One region of the Streptomyces sp. NPDC015131 genome, then DNA from elsewhere that is predicted to be linked to it. Evidence: riboswitches for the same ligand, from Rfam matches in the RefSeq annotation. Region 1 holds a riboswitch; each other region holds the start of a gene.

What was found. Region 1 has a riboswitch for cyclic di-AMP ahead of ACF08D_RS17605 (transglycosylase SLT domain-containing protein). Riboswitches for the same ligand answer to the same signal wherever they lie in the genome.
Region 2: linked by a shared signal. The riboswitch ahead of ACF08D_RS25250 (transglycosylase family protein) and the one ahead of ACF08D_RS17605 (transglycosylase SLT domain-containing protein) in region 1 are both predicted to bind cyclic di-AMP.
Region 3: linked by a shared signal. The riboswitch ahead of ACF08D_RS19715 (C40 family peptidase) and the one ahead of ACF08D_RS17605 (transglycosylase SLT domain-containing protein) in region 1 are both predicted to bind cyclic di-AMP.

What each region holds. Positions count from the first base shown of each region.
Region 1 covers NZ_JBIBVB010000004.1:365,845-372,139, forward strand. The annotation lists gene ACF08D_RS17590 (SpoIIE family protein phosphatase) at 1-779, shown strand, start outside; gene ACF08D_RS17595 (transcriptional regulator) at 1,057-1,779, shown strand; gene ACF08D_RS17600 (nucleobase:cation symporter-2 family protein) at 1,886-3,349, opposite strand; cyclic di-AMP (ydaO/yuaA leader) riboswitch at 3,916-4,112, shown strand; gene ACF08D_RS17605 (transglycosylase SLT domain-containing protein) at 4,117-4,842, shown strand; gene ACF08D_RS17610 (polyamine aminopropyltransferase) at 4,943-6,295, opposite strand, start outside.
Region 2 covers NZ_JBIBVB010000006.1:437,821-444,115, forward strand. The annotation lists gene ACF08D_RS25245 (transglycosylase family protein) at 38-985, shown strand; cyclic di-AMP (ydaO/yuaA leader) riboswitch at 1,257-1,433, shown strand; gene ACF08D_RS25250 (transglycosylase family protein) at 1,437-2,141, shown strand; gene eno (phosphopyruvate hydratase) at 2,455-3,735, shown strand; gene ACF08D_RS25260 (septum formation initiator family protein) at 3,874-4,344, shown strand; gene ACF08D_RS25265 (DUF501 domain-containing protein) at 4,359-4,907, shown strand; gene ACF08D_RS25270 (exopolyphosphatase) at 4,904-5,824, shown strand; gene ACF08D_RS25275 (NAD(P)/FAD-dependent oxidoreductase) at 6,183-6,295, shown strand, end outside.
Region 3 covers NZ_JBIBVB010000004.1:803,446-809,740, forward strand. The annotation lists gene ACF08D_RS19700 (urease subunit alpha) at 1-1,455, opposite strand, end outside; gene ACF08D_RS19705 (urease subunit beta) at 1,448-1,759, opposite strand; gene ACF08D_RS19710 (urease subunit gamma) at 1,776-2,078, opposite strand; cyclic di-AMP (ydaO/yuaA leader) riboswitch at 2,710-2,914, shown strand; gene ACF08D_RS19715 (C40 family peptidase) at 2,918-3,394, shown strand; gene ACF08D_RS19720 (ATP-binding protein) at 3,478-3,909, opposite strand; gene ACF08D_RS19725 (8-amino-7-oxononanoate synthase) at 4,231-5,481, opposite strand; gene bioB (biotin synthase BioB) at 5,625-6,295, shown strand, end outside.

The DNA of each region.
Region 1 (6,295 bases):
TGTCCGGCCGGTGCACCATGGCGACGGCCGGGCACTTCGCCCCGGCGGTGGTGCGGCCGGACGGGGTGGTGGACTGCCCCGAGGTGCCGGTGTTCCCGCCCCTGGGCCTGGGCGGCCTGCCGTTCGAGACGGCCGAGGTGCGGCTGACCGAGGGGTCCCGGCTGGTCCTCTACACCGACGGGCTGATCGAGCACCGCGAGCGGGACGTCGACACCGGGCTGCGCCTGCTGCGGGACACCCTGTCGGGCCGTCCGGAGCGTACGCCGGAGGAGACCTGCCAGGCGGTGTTCGACGCGATGCTGCCGCCGCACCGGTGGGACGACATCGCGCTGCTGGTGGCCCGCACCCATCTGCTGGACCGCGACCGGGTGGCCGACTGGGACGTGCCGCGCGACCCGGAGGCCGTCTCCCGGGTGCGCGCCGCGTGCGGGCGGCAGCTGGAGGAGTGGGGCCTGGACGAGATCGGGTTCAGTACGGAGCTGATGCTCAGCGAGCTGATCACCAACGCGATCCGCTACGGCTCCGAGCCGATCCATGTGCGGATGCTGTACGAGCGCACCCTGGTGTGCGAGGTGTCCGACGGGAGCAGCACCTCCCCGCACCTGCGGCGGGCCGCCACCACCGACGAGGGCGGGCGCGGGCTGTTCCTGGTGTCGCAGTTCGCGGAGCGGTGGGGCACCCGCTACACCCCCACGGGCAAGGTGATGTGGACCGAGCAGTCCCCGGACGCGGGGCCGCGGCAGCCGGTCGAGCTGCTGCTGGACGACGTGTCCTGGTGACACGGCCCGGGATCGGGGCGACGGTGGCGGAGCGCGTCCGTCCGACTACCGGCCGGGAGCTTCCGGCCAGCGGACAGCAACCTTCGATTGAGGCGAGAATGACCGCTTCCATCCCTGTCTTTCATGTGGACACCCACATCACGCCTTGAGATCAAAGGCAGAATGAGACGTTCACACGAATCCTCGGTCTGTTAGCCTGCCCGCTCCCGGATGTTCGTCCACCCGTCCCTCTCCCCCAGCGCCCCGCGCTCGCCGGGCGCCGTGAGGTGTGTGTTCCGTGCACAGCACTCCGTTCTCCCCCGCCGAGGCCCGCGCGGCCCGGGCCCGCGTCGGGCTGGGCACCGCCGAGGTCGCCCGGGCGATGGCCGCATGCGGCGTCCCCGTCCACCCGGGCCTGGTGACCGCCTGGGAGCAGGGCGCCCAGGTGCCGTCCGAGCCCCAGCTCTTCGCGCTCGCCGACGTGCTGTGGTGCGCGCCGACCACGCTGATGGGCGTGGAGCCGCGCACCCTGGCCGAACACCGGCTGGCCCGCGGTCTGAGCGTGGAGCGGGTGGCGTACCGAATCGGGATGGACCCCGGCGCGTACCGCGCGGCGGAGACGGCCCGCCGGTGGGACGGCGACCTGCGGCAGACGCGGGCCCTGGTGGACGCGCTCGGGCTGTCCCTGCGCAAGCTGGTCGGGATCATGGGGCGCGACGAGGAGCTGGCGGAGCACCTGCGGGCGGCCCTGGAGGGGCGCTGGAAGACCCGGGTGGCCCCGGTCGCCGAGATCGTCGTGGTGAACGAGACGCTGGTGGGCGACGCGCTGCGCACGATGCACGCCGAGTTCGCCGCGTTCTCGGAGCGGTACATGGGCCACCTGGTCGCGCGGAACGACGACGCGCGGCTGAGGGAGGTGGCGGCGGAGCGCTCCGCCTATCTGCACCGGCTGGTCGACCATTTCTGGGACCTGATCGGTGACGTGGGCGAGGAGTCCCCGTTCGGCCCGGCGGGCCACTGAGGCCGCGGCCGCCCGGGAAACTCCGGGCGGCCGCAGCCGTGGCAGGGCAGGGACCGCGGTCTCGGGCCGCGTACGGGCCCGCGGCCGTGGGCAGGGTACGGGCGGGTCAGCGCGCGGCGGCGCCGGCGGCCGGCGGCGGGGTGCCGTCGCCCCCGTACCCCCCGTATCCCCCGTATTCCTGCTTCTCCTCCTGGTCCTGGTACTCCTCCCAGTCGATCTCCGTGGCCCGGCGGCGGCCGAACGCGGTGAAGAAGAGGTTGAGCGTGATGGCGGTGAGCCCGCCGAGCGTGATGCCGCTGTCGAGCACCGCCCGGACGTCGTCCGGCATCCGCTCGAAGAAGGGCCCGACCGCCGAGGGGAGCATCGCCGCGCCGAGGCTGACGGCCAGGACGAGGGCGTTGCGCTCCTCGCGCAGGTCGACCTTCCCGAGGATCTGGATGCCGACGGTGGCGACCATGCCGAACATGGCGATGGCCGCTCCGCCGAGGACGGGGTGCGGGACCGCGGCGACCAGGGCGCCGGCCTTGGGCAGCAGCCCCAGCACGATCATGAAGACCCCGGCCGCGACCACCACGAACCGGCTCACCACCCGGGACATCCGGACCAGGCCGATGTTCTCGGCGAAGGCGACATAGGGGAAGGAGTTCAGTACGCCGCCGAGGACGGTCGCCGCGCCGTCGGCGCGCAGGGCGCGGGTGACGGTGTCGCCGTCGACCTCCTTGCCGGTGATCTCGCCGATGGCGTACACGTCGCCGGTCGTCTCCACCATGGTGATCAGCATGACGACGACCATGGCGATGATCGGGAGCAGTTCGAACTTCGGCATGCCGTAGTGGAAGGGTGTGGTCACGCCGAACCAGTCCGCCTCGCCGACCCCGCCGAAGTGGGCGTCGCCGAGGAACCAGGCGACGGCCGTGCCGCCGGTGAGCCCGAAGAGCACGGCGAGGCTGCTGAGGAAGGGCTTGCCCACCCGCACCACGGCCAGGACGAGCAGCAGGGTGCCGAGGGCGTACGCGAGGTTCTTGGCGGAGCCGTACTCGGGCTCGCCCCTCAGATGGGCGCCGCCCGCCGCGTCCTGGAGCCCCACCGGGATCAGGGTCAGCCCGATGATGGTGAGGATCGTGCCGATGACGACCGGCGGGAAATACTTCACCAGTTTCCCGAAGAACGGGGCGAACAGGAAGGTGGCGATTCCGGCGGTGATGACCGCGCCGTAGACGACGAGCAGACCGGCCGTTCCGCCGCCCGCGCCGATTCCTATGGCGACCATCGGGGACACGGCGGTGAAGGTGACGCCCTGCACCAGGGGGAGTTTCGCCCCGATCTTCCACACGCCGAGCGCCTGGATGACGGTGGCCACTCCGCAGGTGAGCAGGTCGGCGTTGATCAGGTGGACCAGCTCTTCGCGGGAGAGGCCGAGGGCGTTGCCGAGGAGAACGGGGACGATGACCGCGGCCGCGTAGAACGCGAGAATGTGCTGAAATCCGTAAAGGGTGAGTTTGGGGAGGGGAAGCAGCTCGTCGACGGGGTGCGTCCGCGTCGCGGACCGCTGTCGGGAGACTCGTGCCATCTCTGCCTTGCCTTCGTCGAGGTAGGTGAATGAGAGAGCGGCCAACGCCTCGGATCCGGGGGTGACAGGACGAGGCCTCGCCGGCCCGTACGGAGCCGACGGTGGCGGAGTTGCCGACATCACGTCGCCCTGCACTAACAATCCGCGTCCTGGTTGACAGGACACCTTTCGATCATGCCCGCCAGGACCGTTTTGTCCTGGGATCCACAGGGAAGATGATCGAGGCGCTCACCATAGTTCACCTGCGGCGTTCCCCGCGAGTAACCGGCGGCCGACCGGGATGCACGGGCGGTGACTTGCTCCGCCGCGCCCGTTTTACTCTCTTTTGGGCGCTTTGCCGTTAACGCTGGCTCATAGCCATATTGCGGGCAACATAAGGGACTTGTTGGTTGCCTTTCCCCGGCGTGACAAGAATCACCGGAACTCAGCGAGGCAGCTCCGCCCGGGGGTGCGGATTCCCTTCTGCCGACTGTGAAGTTGACGGTTCACCAGGCGAGTTGGATCAACAGCGCCCGGAAATCCGCGCCTTGTTCCGCCGGGCTTCTCTCGTTTACGGTCCCCTCAATCCGGATGGACCGCCGAATCCTGCCGCCGTCCGGGAACCCACCCAACTCACGTACGCACGGCAGGAGCGGGGGAACCAGGTAGGACGCCGTCTCCGGAACACTCCGGGGACGGCTAGGGGTGAAGCCGCGGTGAAAGCCCGGCCGGGCATCTCCAGCCCGAACCCGACAGCTCACCTCGCAGGCGACGGAGAGGAATTCGCCATGCCCGCACAGGGTAAGCACCGTCGTCCCAGGAACAACCCGCTCGCCCGCCGGCTCATCGCCGCGGGCACGGGCGGCGCCGCCCTCGCGCTCCCCGTGATCGGCGCCACCACCGCCCAGGCGGCCCCGGCCGCCCCCGTCAAGGCCGCCGCCCCCGCCACGTACGCGGTCGTCGCCGGCGACTCGCTGTCCTCGATCGCCGACGAGCACGACGTGGCCGGCGGCTGGAAGAAGCTGTACGAGGACAACCGGGAGGCCGTCGGCGCCGACCCGTCCCTGATCCGCCCCGGGCTGAAGCTCACCCTCGGCGCGAAGGCCGCAGCGGACCGCGCCGCGGCGCCCGAGCGGGCCGACCGGTCCGCCGAGCGCACCGCCGTCCAGGCCGCCGCCAAGACCACCTCGTACCCGGACAACCTCGACGGCTGGATCCGCGAGGCGCTGGACATCATGGCCCAGCACAACATCCCCGGCACCTACGAGGGCATCCACCGCAACATCATGCGCGAGTCCTCGGGCAACCCGCTCGCCATCAACAACTGGGACTCCAACGCGGCGGCCGGCACCCCCTCGAAGGGCCTGCTCCAGGTCATCGCGCCCACCTTCGAGGCGTACCACGTGCCGGGCACGGCGAAGGACGCCTACGACCCGGTCGCCAACATCACCGCCGCCTGCAACTACGCGGCCGACCGCTACGGCTCCATCGACAACGTCAACGGCCCGTACTGATCCTTCCGCACCTCCGTGCCGCACGGGGCCGGCCGCTCACCCGCGGCCGGCCCCGCCGCCGTCTTCGCGACCGGGGCCCCTCCCCCGGGCGGGGCGAGCGTCAGTAGTTCCGCCACTCGTGGCGCGTGTACTCCAGCACGGCCGGGTCCATCAGGGTGCTCGCCCGCACATCGGCGGGGCGCCGGTCGACCGGGAAGACCGTGGCCGCGGCCAGCACCTCGTCGTCGAGGAACCGCAGGGGCGGGGCGTCCCCCGCCAGGCGCAGCGCCGGGGGCGGCCCGTCCGCGCCGGGCGCCGCCAGGAGGTAGCCCCAGTTGCCGAAGCTGGGCACGTCGACCTGGTACGGGGTGGTGGCGTAGCCCGCCTCCTTGAGGGTGGCGGCGATCGACCAGTACGACTTGGGCGCGAAGAACGGTGAGCCGCCCTGCACCACCACCCGGCTCTCCGGGTTCAGCACCCGGCCCAGCAGGTGGTAGAACTCCACGCTGTACAGCTTGGCCAGCGCGGCCGTGTCCGGGTCGGGGAAGTCGATGAGCACCGCGTCGTAGCGGCGGGTGGCGTCCCGCAACCAGTTGAAGGCGTCGGCGTGGACGACGGTGACACGCGGGTCGGACAGCGCGTGGCCGTTGAGGCCGGACAGCGGGGCGAAGGTCCGCGCGAGCCGGGTCATGGCCGGGTCGAGGTCGACCAGGGTCACCGCGTCGACGTCGTCGTAGCGCAGCACCTCACGCAGGGCCAGCGCGTCACCGCCGCCCAGGATCAGCACGGAGGAGCGCTTGCCCGACAGGGCGGGGTGGACGAGCGCCTCGTGGTAGCGGTACTCGTCCACGGAGGAGAACTGCAGGTCGCCGTTGAGGAAGAGCCGGGTGTCCTGCTCGCCGGTGAAGGCGGTGGACCGGGTGACCACGATGTCCTGGTACGGGGTGGTCTCGGCGTGCACGATCGGGTCGCGGTACAGCTGCTGGCGCGCGGTGACCTCGATGTCGTCCGCCAGGACGTACACGGTGGCGAGGACGGCGAGCACGGCGGCGGCGCCCGCCAGCAGTCCGGCCCGCACCGCCCGCCGGGTCTCGCGCCGGAAGATCCACAGCACCACGACCACCCCGGCCACGGCGTTGACCGCCCCCACCACCAGCGCGCCCTTGAGCTGGCCGAAGGCCGGCAGCAGGAGCAGCGGGAAGCAGAGGCCGCCGACCAGGGCGCCCACGTAGTCCGCGGCGAACATGTCGGCGACGGCGCTGCCCGCCTCCTGGCGCCGGATGCGCTGGAGCAGCGTCATCAGCAGCGGGATCTCGGCGCCCACCAGGAGGCCGACGACGAACGAGACCACCACCATCGCCGGCATGTACAGGCGCAGCCAGGCGAACGCCACGTACAGGACGAGCACCGACAGCCCGCCGACCAGCGCGAGCAGGATCTCCAGCAGGGCGAAGGCCCCGACCGCGCGCCGCTG
Region 2 (6,295 bases), on a different contig from region 1:
ACCTCGCCAAGCCCCCGCCATCGTCGTCGCGGCAGGGGTGACCGGATCCGCGATCGCCCTCCCGCTGCTCGGCGCCGGCTCCGCGACGGCGGCCGACGCCACCACATGGGACCGCGTCGCCGAGTGCGAGTCGGGCGGCATGTGGAGCGCCGACCTCGGCAACGGCTTCTACGGCGGCCTCCAGATGTCCCAGGAGACCTGGGAGTCGTACGGCGGCCTCGCCCACGCCCCGCGCCCCGACCTCGCCAGCCGCGCCCAGCAGATCTCCGTCGCCGAGAAGGTGTACGCCGCGACGGGCGCCAAGGCGTGGGAGACCTGCGCCCCGATCGCGGGCCTGGGCGGCGCCACCGCGGCCCCCGCCGACCCCACCGCCACCACCCCGGCGCCCGGCGCCACGGATCCGGCCGAGACGCTGGAGGACCCGGACGCGCCCGGGGCCACCGCCCCGGCCCGCCCCACCGACCCGGTCGGCTCCCTCCTGCCCGGCGACCCGGCGGAGCCCGCCGCGCCGCCCGCGTCCGGCACGCCGGGGACGCCCGCCTCGGGCACCGGCAAGCACCGGGGCGAGCCCGCCAAGGAGGAGACCCCGGCCACCGGCCCGGCCGCGCCCACCGCGCCGGCCGGCACCGCGGCGCCCACCGCCCCCGCCGAACCGGCGGCCCCGGGCGCGCCGGGCACCGCCACGGGCGAAACCGGCGACAAGCCCGCCGATCCCACCAAGCCCGCCGTTCCCGGCAATACGGACGACGAGCGTGAAACCGGTGCACACCCCTCCCGGGGCGACGGGGCGACCCGCGACCCGGGCAGCGTCGAGCCCGGCGCGTACACGGTCCGCCCCGGCGACAACCTCTCGGCCATTGCGGACGAGCAGGGCGTGGCGGGCGGCTGGGCCGCCCTCTACCAGGCGAACCAGGGCGTCGTGGGCGGCGACCCGGACCTGATCCTCCCCGGCCAGAGCCTGGAGCTGACGGCCGATCAGCCGTAGCCGCACACGGGGGTGTCGGGGCTTATGTCCCCTTCTGCGGGAGTGAGACATGAATCTCTTCACCCCCTCCGGCCGGCCGGGCGCGTCCGAATCGCCCAATCCGCCCGTCACCTGCGTAAACGCCCGTCAAGGGCAGGCGGATAAGGGTTGATTGACCCGGATGTCCGTCTTTGAACTTCGGACGGGTGTGCGTCTACGGTCGTGACCGCTCGCCACCGCGGGCCCCTTCAGCCGGAACGCCGAATCCTGCCGCCGGCCGGAGGGAACAGTCGTCGCGTCAGCGCCGAAGGCAGGAGCGGGGGACCCAAGGTAGGTGCCGGGGCCCGGCCATGGAGACATGGCGCGGGGACCGGCTAGGGGTGAAGCCGCGCGCACACCAGTGCCGTGCGGCCGGGCAGCTCACGCCCGAACCCGACAGCTCACCTCGCAGGCGTCGGTGAGGAGATGTCCCATGCTGTTCTCCGGCAAGGCCAAGCACCGTCGCCCGTCCAAGGCCGTCCGATTCGCCGCGTTCGCCGGTATCACCGGTGCCGCCGTCGCCGCCCCGCTGATGGGCGCCACCACCGCCTCGGCCGCCACCACCGCCGAGTGGGACAAGGTCGCCCAGTGCGAGTCCGGCGGCGACTGGTCCATCAACACCGGCAACGGCTACTACGGCGGCCTCCAGTTCTCGGCCTCCACCTGGGCCGCGTACGGCGGCACCGCCTTCGCCCAGACCGCCGACCAGGCGTCGAAGTCGCAGCAGATCCAGATCGCTGAGAAGGTCCTCGCCGGCCAGGGCAAGGGCGCGTGGCCGAGCTGCGGCGTCGGCCTGTCCAACGCCGCCTACGACGGCGGTGCCGAGCAGGCGCAGCCGCAGCAGGAGCGCAAGGCCGAGGAGCCCACCACGCGCAGCGAGCAGCGCACCGCGCCGCAGGCCGCCCCCAAGGCCGACGCCGCCCCCAAGGCCGAGTCGAAGAAGACCGTCACCACCCCGACCGGCAAGAAGGTCGAGAAGGGCGACGGCGAGTACAAGGTGAAGACCGGCGACACCCTCAGCACCATCGCCGCCGACAAGAAGGTCACCGGCGGCTGGGCGAAGCTCTTCGAGCTGAACAAGGACATCGTCGACGACGCCGACCTGATCTACCCGGGCCAGCAGCTCCACCTGAGCTGACCCGCCACCAGCCGCCCCGGCCCGGTGCGCCCTTCCCCCGTGCGCACCGGGCCGGGGTTTCCCGTCCCCGGCCCGCTCGCGGCGGGCGCGCCCGGGCGGGGGCCCGCCTGAGCGGCCCCGCGCACACTGCGACTACCGCTCGGTAACTTTCGCGGCGATTCGCCCGTAATGCCGTCCCATGAGCCCTTTTTCGTCCCAGGAGGCGGGCGTCGGCGGGCTCCGGCTCCCGGGCCGGTTAGGCTCTTGCCGCAAGGCCATAGACCCTGCACCACCACGCGTCACTACTTGCGTCACATCCCAGAAGGAGATGCTCGTGCCGTCCATCGACGTCGTCGTAGCCCGGGAAATCCTGGACTCCCGAGGCAACCCCACGGTCGAGGTCGAGGTCGGCCTCGACGACGGCAGCACCGGCCGTGCTGCCGTCCCGTCCGGTGCCTCCACCGGTGCCTTCGAGGCCCTCGAGCTCCGCGACGGTGACAAGGACCGCTACCTCGGCAAGGGTGTCGAGAAGGCCGTCCTCGCCGTCATCGAGCAGATCGGCCCGGAGCTCGTCGGCTACGACGCCACCGAGCAGCGGCTGATCGACCAGGCGATGTTCGACCTGGACGCCACGCCGGACAAGTCGTCCCTCGGCGCCAACGCCATCCTCGGCGTCTCCCTGGCCGTCGCCCACGCCGCCTCCGAGGCGTCGGACCTGCCGCTCTTCCGCTACCTGGGCGGCCCGAACGCGCACCTGCTGCCCGTTCCGATGATGAACATCCTCAACGGCGGCTCGCACGCCGACTCCAACGTGGACATCCAGGAGTTCATGATCGCGCCGATCGGCGCCGAGTCCTTCTCCGAGGCCGTGCGCTGGGGCGCCGAGGTCTACCACACCCTCAAGAAGGTGCTGAAGGAGAAGGGCCTCTCCACCGGCCTGGGCGACGAGGGCGGCTTCGCCCCGAACCTCGACTCCAACCGCGCCGCGCTCGACCTCATCCTGGAGGCCATCAAGCAGGCCGGCTACGCCCCGGGCAAGGACATCGCCCTGGCGCTGGACGTCGCCGCGTCCGAGTTCTACAAGGACGGCTCGTACGAGTTCGAGGGCAAGTCCCGCTCGGCCGCCGAGATGACCGACTACTACGCCGAGCTGGTCGAGGCGTACCCGCTGGTCTCCATCGAGGACCCGCTGTTCGAGGACGACTGGGACGGCTGGAAGACCATCACCGAGAAGCTGGGCTCCAAGGTCCAGCTCGTGGGCGACGACCTGTTCGTCACCAACCCCGAGCGCCTGGCCCGCGGCATCGACGAGAACGCCGCCAACGCCCTGCTGGTCAAGGTCAACCAGATCGGCTCGCTCACCGAGACCCTGGACGCCGTCGAGCTGGCCCAGCGCAACGGCTTCAAGTGCATGATGTCGCACCGCTCCGGCGAGACCGAGGACGTCACCATCGCCGACCTGGCCGTCGCCACCAACTGCGGCCAGATCAAGACCGGTGCCCCGGCCCGCTCCGAGCGCGTCGCCAAGTACAACCAGCTCCTGCGCATCGAGGAGATCCTCGACGACGCCGCGGTCTACGCCGGCCGCAGCGCCTTCCCGCGCTTCAAGGGCTGACCCCGGAGGGCTCGCGCCCCGGGGCCCGCGCCCCGCGGGCCGGCCCTTCCCCGCCCGGGTTACGTACGTCCCCGGCCACGGTCCCGTACCGTGTCCGGGGACGTATGTACGTGACGGGCAGGGGAGGCGGTGCACCACATGGCCCGGGACCGGTTCTCCACCGCGACCAGGCTGCGACTGCTCGGCGAGCAGACCGCCGCCCGTGTCTACCGCTCCCAGAACCGCCGCCAGGCCCGCCGCTCGCGGCTGACCGGCCGCGCGGCCTTCCTGGCGCTGGTGGTCTGCTCGCTGGTGGTGGCCCTGGCGTACCCGATGCGCCAATGGGTGTCCCAGCGCGCCGAGATCGCCGAGCAGGAGCGGCTCGCCGCCGAGGCCGGCGAGCGCGTCGAGCGGCTGCGCGACGAGAAGGCGCGGCTCCGGGACGACGCCTACATCCGGCGCCTGGCGCGCGAGCACCTCCACTACGTCCTACCGGGGGAGACCGGCTACACGGTCATCGACCCCGACGCGGTGCGCCGGCACCGCGACGACCAGGGCGCGGCCGACCGCCCCTGGTACTCCAACCTCTGGGACGGCGTCGACACCGCCGACCGCACCGATCGCGAGTAGAACCCAAGGCAGGCATGGAAACGCCCCCTCCGCAGACCGAACGCACCGAACCCACCGAGGCGGACGTCGCGGCGTTCAAGGAACAGCTCGGCCGCCCGCCGCGCGGCCTGCGCGCCATCGCGCACCGCTGCCCGTGCGGCAACCCGGACGTGGTGGAGACCGCGCCCCGGCTCCCGGACGGCACGCCCTTCCCCACCACGTACTACCTCACGTGCCCGCGCGCGGCCTCCGCGATCGGCACCCTGGAGGCCAACGGCGTGATGAAGGAGATGTCCGAGCGGCTCCTGACCGACCCGGAGCTGGCCGCCTCCTACCGCGCCGCCCACGAGGACTACCTCGCCCGCCGCGACGCCATCGAGGTGCTGGAGGGCTTCCCCAGCGCCGGCGGCATGCCGGACCGCGTCAAGTGCCTGCACGTGCTGGTCGGCCACTCGCTGGCCGCCGGACCCGGCGTCAACCCGCTGGGCGACGAGGCCCTCGCCATGCTGCCCGAGTGGTGGGCCAAGGGCCCCTGCGTGACCCCCTGCCCCGGCCCCGCGGCCGGTGAGGAGGACGCCCGGTGACCAGGGTCGCCGCCATCGACTGCGGGACGAACTCCATCCGGCTCCTCGTCGCCGACGTGGACCCCGCCACCGGTGAAGTCACCGACCTGGACCGCCGGATGACGATCGTCCGGCTCGGCCAGGGCGTCGACCGCACCGGCCGGCTCGCGCCCGAGGCGCTGGAGCGCACCTTCGCGGCCTGCCGTGAGTACGCCGACGTCATCAAGGAGTACGGCGCCGAGCGGCTGCGCTTCGTCGCCACCTCGGCCTCCCGCGACGCGGAGAATCGCGCCGACTTCGTCCGGGGCGTCCTGGACGTGCTGGGCGTGGAGCCCGAGGTCGTCACCGGCGACCAGGAGGCGGAGTTCTCCTTCACCGGCGCCACCCAGGAGCTGGCGGGCTCCGGGTCCGGCGAGTACCTGGTGGTGGACATCGGCGGCGGCTCCACCGAGTTCGTCGTCGGGGCGGAGCACGCCCGCGCCGCCCGGTCCGTCGACATCGGCTGCGTACGCCTGACCGAGCGTCATGTCCGGCACGACCCGCCGACGGAGGCGGAGGTGGCGGCGATCCGCGCGGACGTCGAGGCCGCGCTGGACCTGGCCGAGGAGACGGTCCCGCTGCGCGAGGCGGAGACGCTCGTCGGGCTGGCCGGCTCGGTCACCACGGTCGCGGCGATCGCGCTGGGGCTCGGCGCGTACGACTCGGCGGCCATCCACCGGTCCCGGATCTCCTACGAGCGGGTCGCCGAGGTCACCGCCCGGCTGCTGGCGGCCACCCACGACGAGCGCGTGGCGATCCCGGTGATGCACCCGGGCCGGGCGGACGTCATCGTCTCCGGCGCCCTGGTCCTGCTGGCCGTGATGGAGCGCGCCGGGGCCCGTGAGGTGGTCGTCTCCGAGCACGACATTCTGGACGGAATCGCCCTCTCGCTGGCCTGACCGGGCGGCCGGACGACAGTCCGTCGGAAAAGTTCGTGAAGTTCTTCACAAGGAAAAGGGCCCCGGGAGGGCCGATGGGGGCCCGCAACGGCCTCCGCGCCCCCTTCCGGGGCCCTTTCGCAGGCGTATCCCGCATCCAGGCCGGTGTTTCGCAGGCGTGAACTCCGATGGCGGTTCAGGGTTCATGGGCCTCACCGTCCCAGTTCAACGGGGGTGAACAATGTCCCCGGACCCCCGGTGGTTCCCCCCGGACCCCATGACCTGGGTCACGCGGGCCGCGCAGTGTAGCAGAGGTGTCCCCGGACCTTGTGAAGGGGCGCACGAGCAACCCCCCTCGACCGGGTGGATACTCGATGGCATGAGCACCACGGAGCGTCCCAGGATCCTCGTAGTAGGCGGTGGGTACGTAGGCCTGTACGCAGCTCGGCGCATTCTCAAGAAGATGCGCTACGGCGAGGCGACCGTCACGGT
Region 3 (6,295 bases), 440 kb from region 1:
GCGGGGCAGCACCGGCTGGGGGGTGGGGATGGAGGCGTTGGCGTCGCCCATCTGGGCGTAGGCGATCTGGCCGCCCTTGATCACCGTCTGGGGCTTCACGCCGAAGAAGGCGGGCTCCCACAGGACGAGGTCGGCGAGCTTGCCGGATTCGACGGAGCCGATCTGGTGGTCGAGCCCCTGGGCGACGGCCGGGTTGATCGTGTACTTGGCGACATAGCGGCGCGCCCGGTGGTTGTCGGCGCGGCCGTCGCCGGGGAGGGCGCCGCGGCGCCGTTTCATCACATGGGCGGTCTGCCAGGTGCGCAGGACCACTTCGCCGACGCGGCCCATGGCCTGGGAGTCGGAGGAGATGATCGAGATGGCGCCCAGGTCGTGGAGGACGTCCTCGGCGGCGATGGTGGAGGGCCGGATGCGGGACTCGGCGAAGGCGAGGTCCTCGGGGACGGCCGGGTTGAGGTGGTGGCAGACCATCAGCATGTCGAGGTGTTCGTCGAGGGTGTTGACGGTGTGCGGCCGGGTGGGGTTGGTCGAGCTGGGCAGGACGTACGGCTCGGAGACGACGGTGATGATGTCGGGGGCGTGGCCGCCGCCCGCGCCCTCGGTGTGGTACGCGTGGATGGTGCGCCCGGCGATGGCGGCGAGGGTGTCGCCGACGAAGCCGGCCTCGTTGAGCGTGTCGGTGTGGATGGCGAGCTGGGCGCCGCTCTCCTCGCAGACGCGCAGGCACGCGTCGATGGCGGCGGGGGTGGCGCCCCAGTCCTCGTGGATCTTGAATCCCAGTGCGCCGCCGCGCAGTTGGGAGTGCATCGCCTCGTGGGAGACGGTGTTGCCCTTGCCGAGCAGGCCGATGTTGACGGGGTAGGTGTCCAGCGCCTGGAACATCCGGGCGAGGTGCCAGGGGCCGGGGGTGACGGTGGTGGCCTTGGTGCCCTCGGCGGGGCCGGTGCCGCCGCCGACGAGCGTCGTGATGCCGGAGGTGAGGGCCTGCTCCACGACGGTCGGGGAGATGAAGTGGACGTGTGCGTCGATGGCGCCGGCGGTGACGATCTTTCCGTTGCCGGCGATGATCTCGGTCTCGGGGCCGATGACCAGGTCGGGGTGGACGCCGTCCATGGTGTCGGGGTTGCCGGCCTTGCCGATGCCGGTGATGCGGCCGTCGCGGATGCCGATGTCGGCCTTGACGACGCCCCAGTGGTCGATGATGACGGCGCCGGTGACGACGGTGTCGGGGGCGCCCTCGGCGCGGGTGGCGCGGGACTGGCCCATGGACTCCCGGATCACCTTGCCGCCGCCGAACACCGCTTCGTCGCCGGAGCGTCCGGGGCCGCCGCAGCGGTCCTCCTCGATCTCGACGAGGAGGTCGGTGTCGGCGAGCCGGATGCGGTCGCCGGTGGTGGGGCCGAACAGGTCGGCGTAGCCGGGCCGGTCGAGGCGGACGCGGCTGAGGTCAGGCATCGAGGGGGCCTCCGGTCTGTCCGCGCAGGCCGGGGACGACACGCAGCCCGGCGAGCGGTACGAGTTCCACGTCGGCGGGGATGCCGGGCTCGAAGCGCACGGCGGTTCCGGCGGCGATGTTGAGCCGCAGGCCGCGGGCGGCCGCACGGTCGAAGTCGAGGCCGGGGTTGGCCTCGGCGAAGTGGTAGTGGGAGCCGACCTGGACGGGGCGGTCGGCGGCGTTGAGGACGGTGAGGCGGGTGACGGGGCGGCCCTCGTTGAGGAGGACGGGCTCGTCGGCGTACAGGATCTCTCCGGGGATCATCGGGCGCGCTCCCCCGTCAGACGATCGGTTCGTGGACGGTGACGAGCTTGGTGCCGTCGGGGAAGGTGGCCTCGACCTGGACGTCGTGGATCATCTCCGGGATGCCGTCCATCACCTCGTCGCGGGTGAGGACCTTGCGGCCGGACGCCATCAGCTCGCCCACGGTGCGGCCGTCGCGGGCGCCCTCCAGGATGTGGGAGGTGATGAGGGCGACGGCCTCGGGGTGGTTGAGCAGCACGCCGCGGGCCCTGCGCTTCTCGGCCACGTCGGCCGCGACATGGATGAGCAGACGTTCCTGTTCGTGCGGGGTCAGTTGCACGATTCACCTCACAGTCCTCCGCCCGGTCCGGTCCCGGGCGCAGCGGGACCCTATCCGGCTTCAACACTCTGTTGACCTGCGGGGACGAGTGTGGCCGAGAGATATTTCCATCTCTGGTCGAAGTTTTTCCGGGAGGTAAACCGGCCCTTTGCCCGCGCATGGCTGTGGGTGCGAACCGCCGGGTACATCCGTCCGGCCGGCGACGGGTCCCGGGAACGGCGGGAGGGGCGCCTCCGCTCCGGCGCGGCGCCGGGAGGTCCTTGACGGCGAGCGGCGCGCGCGTCGTGTGACGAGGGCTCAGTTCGACGGCACGGGACCGCCGCACCCCCGACGTGCCCTCCCCCGGACGGGCTCAGCAGTGCGAGAAACGCTCCCTCGTTCAGCGTAGGCATTCGGAGGAATTTCGTACGACGCGACTTGCGCAGCGGAACGACCCATCTGGCGGAATATCAGGTTCCGCCGCTGGTACGGGGATCGCCCGTGTCACGCCGCCGGGCCCCAAATCGACCCTGTCCACCCGAATGGATCAGTCGTGAGGAGCCTCACAAAAGGCCGTTTGGGCTCGGATTTTTCCCCTGGGATGGGTCAAGATCCCTGACGACGACAAGCCCCCGCCGCCGCGGCGGGGCGGTCCGGGCGGACGCCGAGTCCTGCCGCCGTCCGGACGACTGGTCGACAGGAGTGGATCGGCAGGAGTGGAGGACCCGAGCAGTACGGGTGACCGGACGCAGTACGTCCCCCCGGTCTCCCTTGGGGTGAAGCCGCGCGAGCGGCCGGGCAACTTCGCCAGCCCGAACCCGACAGGTCATCCTTCACAGGCGGCTGACGAAGGGTTGCGCATGACCGCGCAGATTCATGTCCCGTCTCTGCTGTCCCGGGCGGGTGCCGTCTCGGCACTCACCCTCGCCGCCGTCGGCGGCACCCTGCTGGCGCCGGGCGGCGTCCCGGAGGCGCAGGCCGCCCCGGCGCACGCGACCAAGGCGCTGAACATCGCCGCGTCCAAGAAGGGCGCTCCGTACGCCTACGGAGCGGTGGGCCCGTCCCGGTTCGACTGCTCCGGCCTGACGCTCTACTCGTACAAGAAGGCCGGCAAGAAGCTCCCGCGCACCGCGCAGCAGCAGTACAACAAGACCCGCCACATCTCCGCCTCCGGGCGGCAGAAGGGCGACCTGGTCTTCTTCCATCGCGGGAGCAGCGTCTACCACGTCGGGATCTACGCGGGTAACAACAAGATCTGGCACTCGCCGAAGTCGGGTTCGGTGGTGAAGCTGGACAAGATCTGGTCCTCGTCGGTCTGGTACGGACGCGTGCGCTGACGCTCCGCCACCGCGACCGACCGGTCGTGGGGGGGACCCGCCGGGCCGGCCCGGCGGGAGCCCCCGGCGGCGGGCGGGCGGCCTCAGGTCTGGACGGCGACCGTCCAGGGCAGCGCGATCCAGACGGTCTTGCCGCCGTCCGGCGTCGGGGTGACCGAGAGCCGCCCGCCCCGCTCGGCGGCGAGCCAGCGGATGATGACCATGCCGCGGCCGTTGTCCTGCTGCACGGCGGCCGGCAGCCGCTGCGGCCAGCGCGGGTGGCTGTCGGTGACGCCGATGCGGAGCCGCTCGTCGCGCTCCAGCCGGACGTCCACCGTGAAGGTGGGCGACTGGCCGAAGGTGTGCTGCACGGCGTTGGTGGCGAGTTCCGAGACGATCAGCCGGACCGTGTCGGCGGTGTCGGCGTCGTCGGCCAGCCCCCACTCCGTGAGGACCCCCGCCACATATCTCCTGGCGGCGGAGACCGAGGCGGGATCGCTCGGCAGTGTGACGGATGCTTCCTGATGGTCTGCCATGGCGAGGCCGTCCCTTTCCCACCGGGCCGGACTCCGACACGTACCGGATGTTTTTGAGGACGGCCTCGGATTGCGCTTCGCGCCAGACTGCCACTTATGTCGCCTCTGAGGGGGGCGATCCCCCAGGATCTGCGGGCATCTGTCGCTCGAAGCGGTGAACTCTACGACGCGAGAACGGATTTGGGCGGCACACTGAGGGGTTGGCCCGGCCGTACGGAGCGCACGGCGCGGTCCGGCGGTGCGCCGGCGCAGACCCGGTGAGGAACCGCGCGCCCCCGCGGCAGGCGGCCGGCCGCACCCGCCGTGGCGCGGTCCCGGCTCTCAGCCCGCCGACACGGCCCCCTCCGGCGCCGTACGGAGGACCACGGCGACCGCCTCGTCGATCTGACGTTCCGTCAAGTCGGCGCGGGCGGTGAGCCGGAGGCGGGAGATGCCGTCGGGGACCGACGGCGGCCGGAAGCACCCCACCGCGAGCCCCCCGGCCCGGCAGTCGGCGGCCCACGCCACGGCCTGCTCGGGCGAGGGCGCCCGGACCGACACCACCGCCGCGTCCGGCCGGGCGCCCGTCAGGCCCGCCGCGGTGAGTCGTGCGTGCAGTCCGGCCGCGACCTCCCGCGCCCGGCTCGCCAGGGCCGGCTCGGCCCGCAGCCGCCGCAGGGCCGCCAGCGCGCCGCCCGCCGCCGCCGGGGCGAGCCCGGTGTCGAAGATGAACGTCCGGGCGGCGTTGACCAGGTGGTCGATCACCCGGGCCGGCCCGAGGACCGCGCCGCCCTGGCTGCCCAGGGACTTGGAGAGCGTCAGCGTGGTGACCACGTCCGGGGCGCCCGCGAGCCCCGCCGCGTGCACCGCGCCGCGCCCGCCCTCCCCCAGCACGCCCAGGCCGTGCGCGTCGTCCACGACCAGGGCCGCGCCGTGCGCCCGGCATGCCGCCGCCAGCGCGGCCAGCGGCGCGGCGTCCCCGTCCACCGAGAACACCGAGTCGGTGACCAGCAGCGCCCGGCGGCCGGGGTGCGCGCCGAACGTCTTGGCGACGGCGTCCGGGTCGGCGTGCGGGACGACCGCCGTCTCGGCGCGCGAGAGCCGGCAGCCGTCGACGATCGAGGCGTGGTTGGCCGCGTCCGAGACGATCAGGGAGCCCGGGGCGCTCAGCGCGGTGAGCGCGGCGAGGTTGGCGGCGTACCCGGAGGAGAAGACCAGGGCCGCCTCCGCCCCGCAGAAGGCGGCCAGCTCCCGCTCCAGCTCGGCGTGCAGCTCGGTGGTGCCGGTCACCAGCCGGGAGCCGGTGGCGCCCGCGCCCCAGCGGCGGGCCGCGTCCGCCGCCGCGGCGGTGATCTCCGGGTGGTGCGTCAGGCCCAGGTAGTCGTTGCCCGCCAGGTCCAGGACCTCCGGGACGGCCGGGCGGGGGCGCAGCGTCCGGACCAGTCCGGCGTCCGCGCGGCGGCGGGCCTCCGCGTCGATCCAGTCGAAGGCGGAGGGGCCGCCGGCGGGCGGCGCCCCGGCGGGAACGGCCGCGTCCCCGCCCGGCGCGGGGGCGGGGACGGGGGCCGGCGAATCGGTCGGAGCCTGGGACATGTCCGGTTCCCTTTTGTAGACAGCGAACAGACCCTAATCGTGGTCGGGGGCCACCGGAGTGTGGTTATACACACACTCGAAAGCCGCTCTCCTGTTGAGTTCCTCCTTGGCCCGGGGCCGTGCCGTACGCCAGGATCAGGCCCATGGACCTGCTGAACACGCTGGTGGACAAGGGGCTTCGGCGCGAGCTGCCGACCCGCGAAGAAGCGCTCGCCGTGCTGGCGACCTCCGACGACGAGCTGCTGGACGTGGTGGCCGCGGCCGGCAAGGTGCGCCGCCAGTGGTTCGGGAGGCGGGTGAAACTCAACTACCTGGTCAACCTCAAGTCCGGCCTGTGCCCCGAGGACTGCTCCTACTGCTCGCAGCGGCTGGGCTCGAAGGCGGAGATCCTCAAGTACACCTGGCTCAAGCCGGAGGAGGCGTCCAAGGCGGCGGCCGCGGGTGTCGCGGGCGGCGCCAAGCGGGTCTGCCTGGTGGCCAGCGGACGCGGCCCCACGGACCGCGACGTCGACCGCGTCTCGAAGACCATCGAGGCGATCAAGGAGGAGAACCAGGACGTCGAGGTCTGCGCCTGCCTCGGGCTCCTCTCCGACGGCCAGGCGGAGCGGCTGCGGTCGGCGGGCGCCGACGCGTACAACCACAACCTCAACACGTCCGAGGGGACGTACGGGGAGATCACCACGACCCACACCTACGCGGACCGGGTCGACACCGTGCAGAAGGCGCACGCGGCGGGCCTGTCGGCGTGCTCCGGGCTGATCGCCGGCATGGGCGAGAGCGACGAGGACCTGGTCGACGTCGTGTTCGCGCTGCG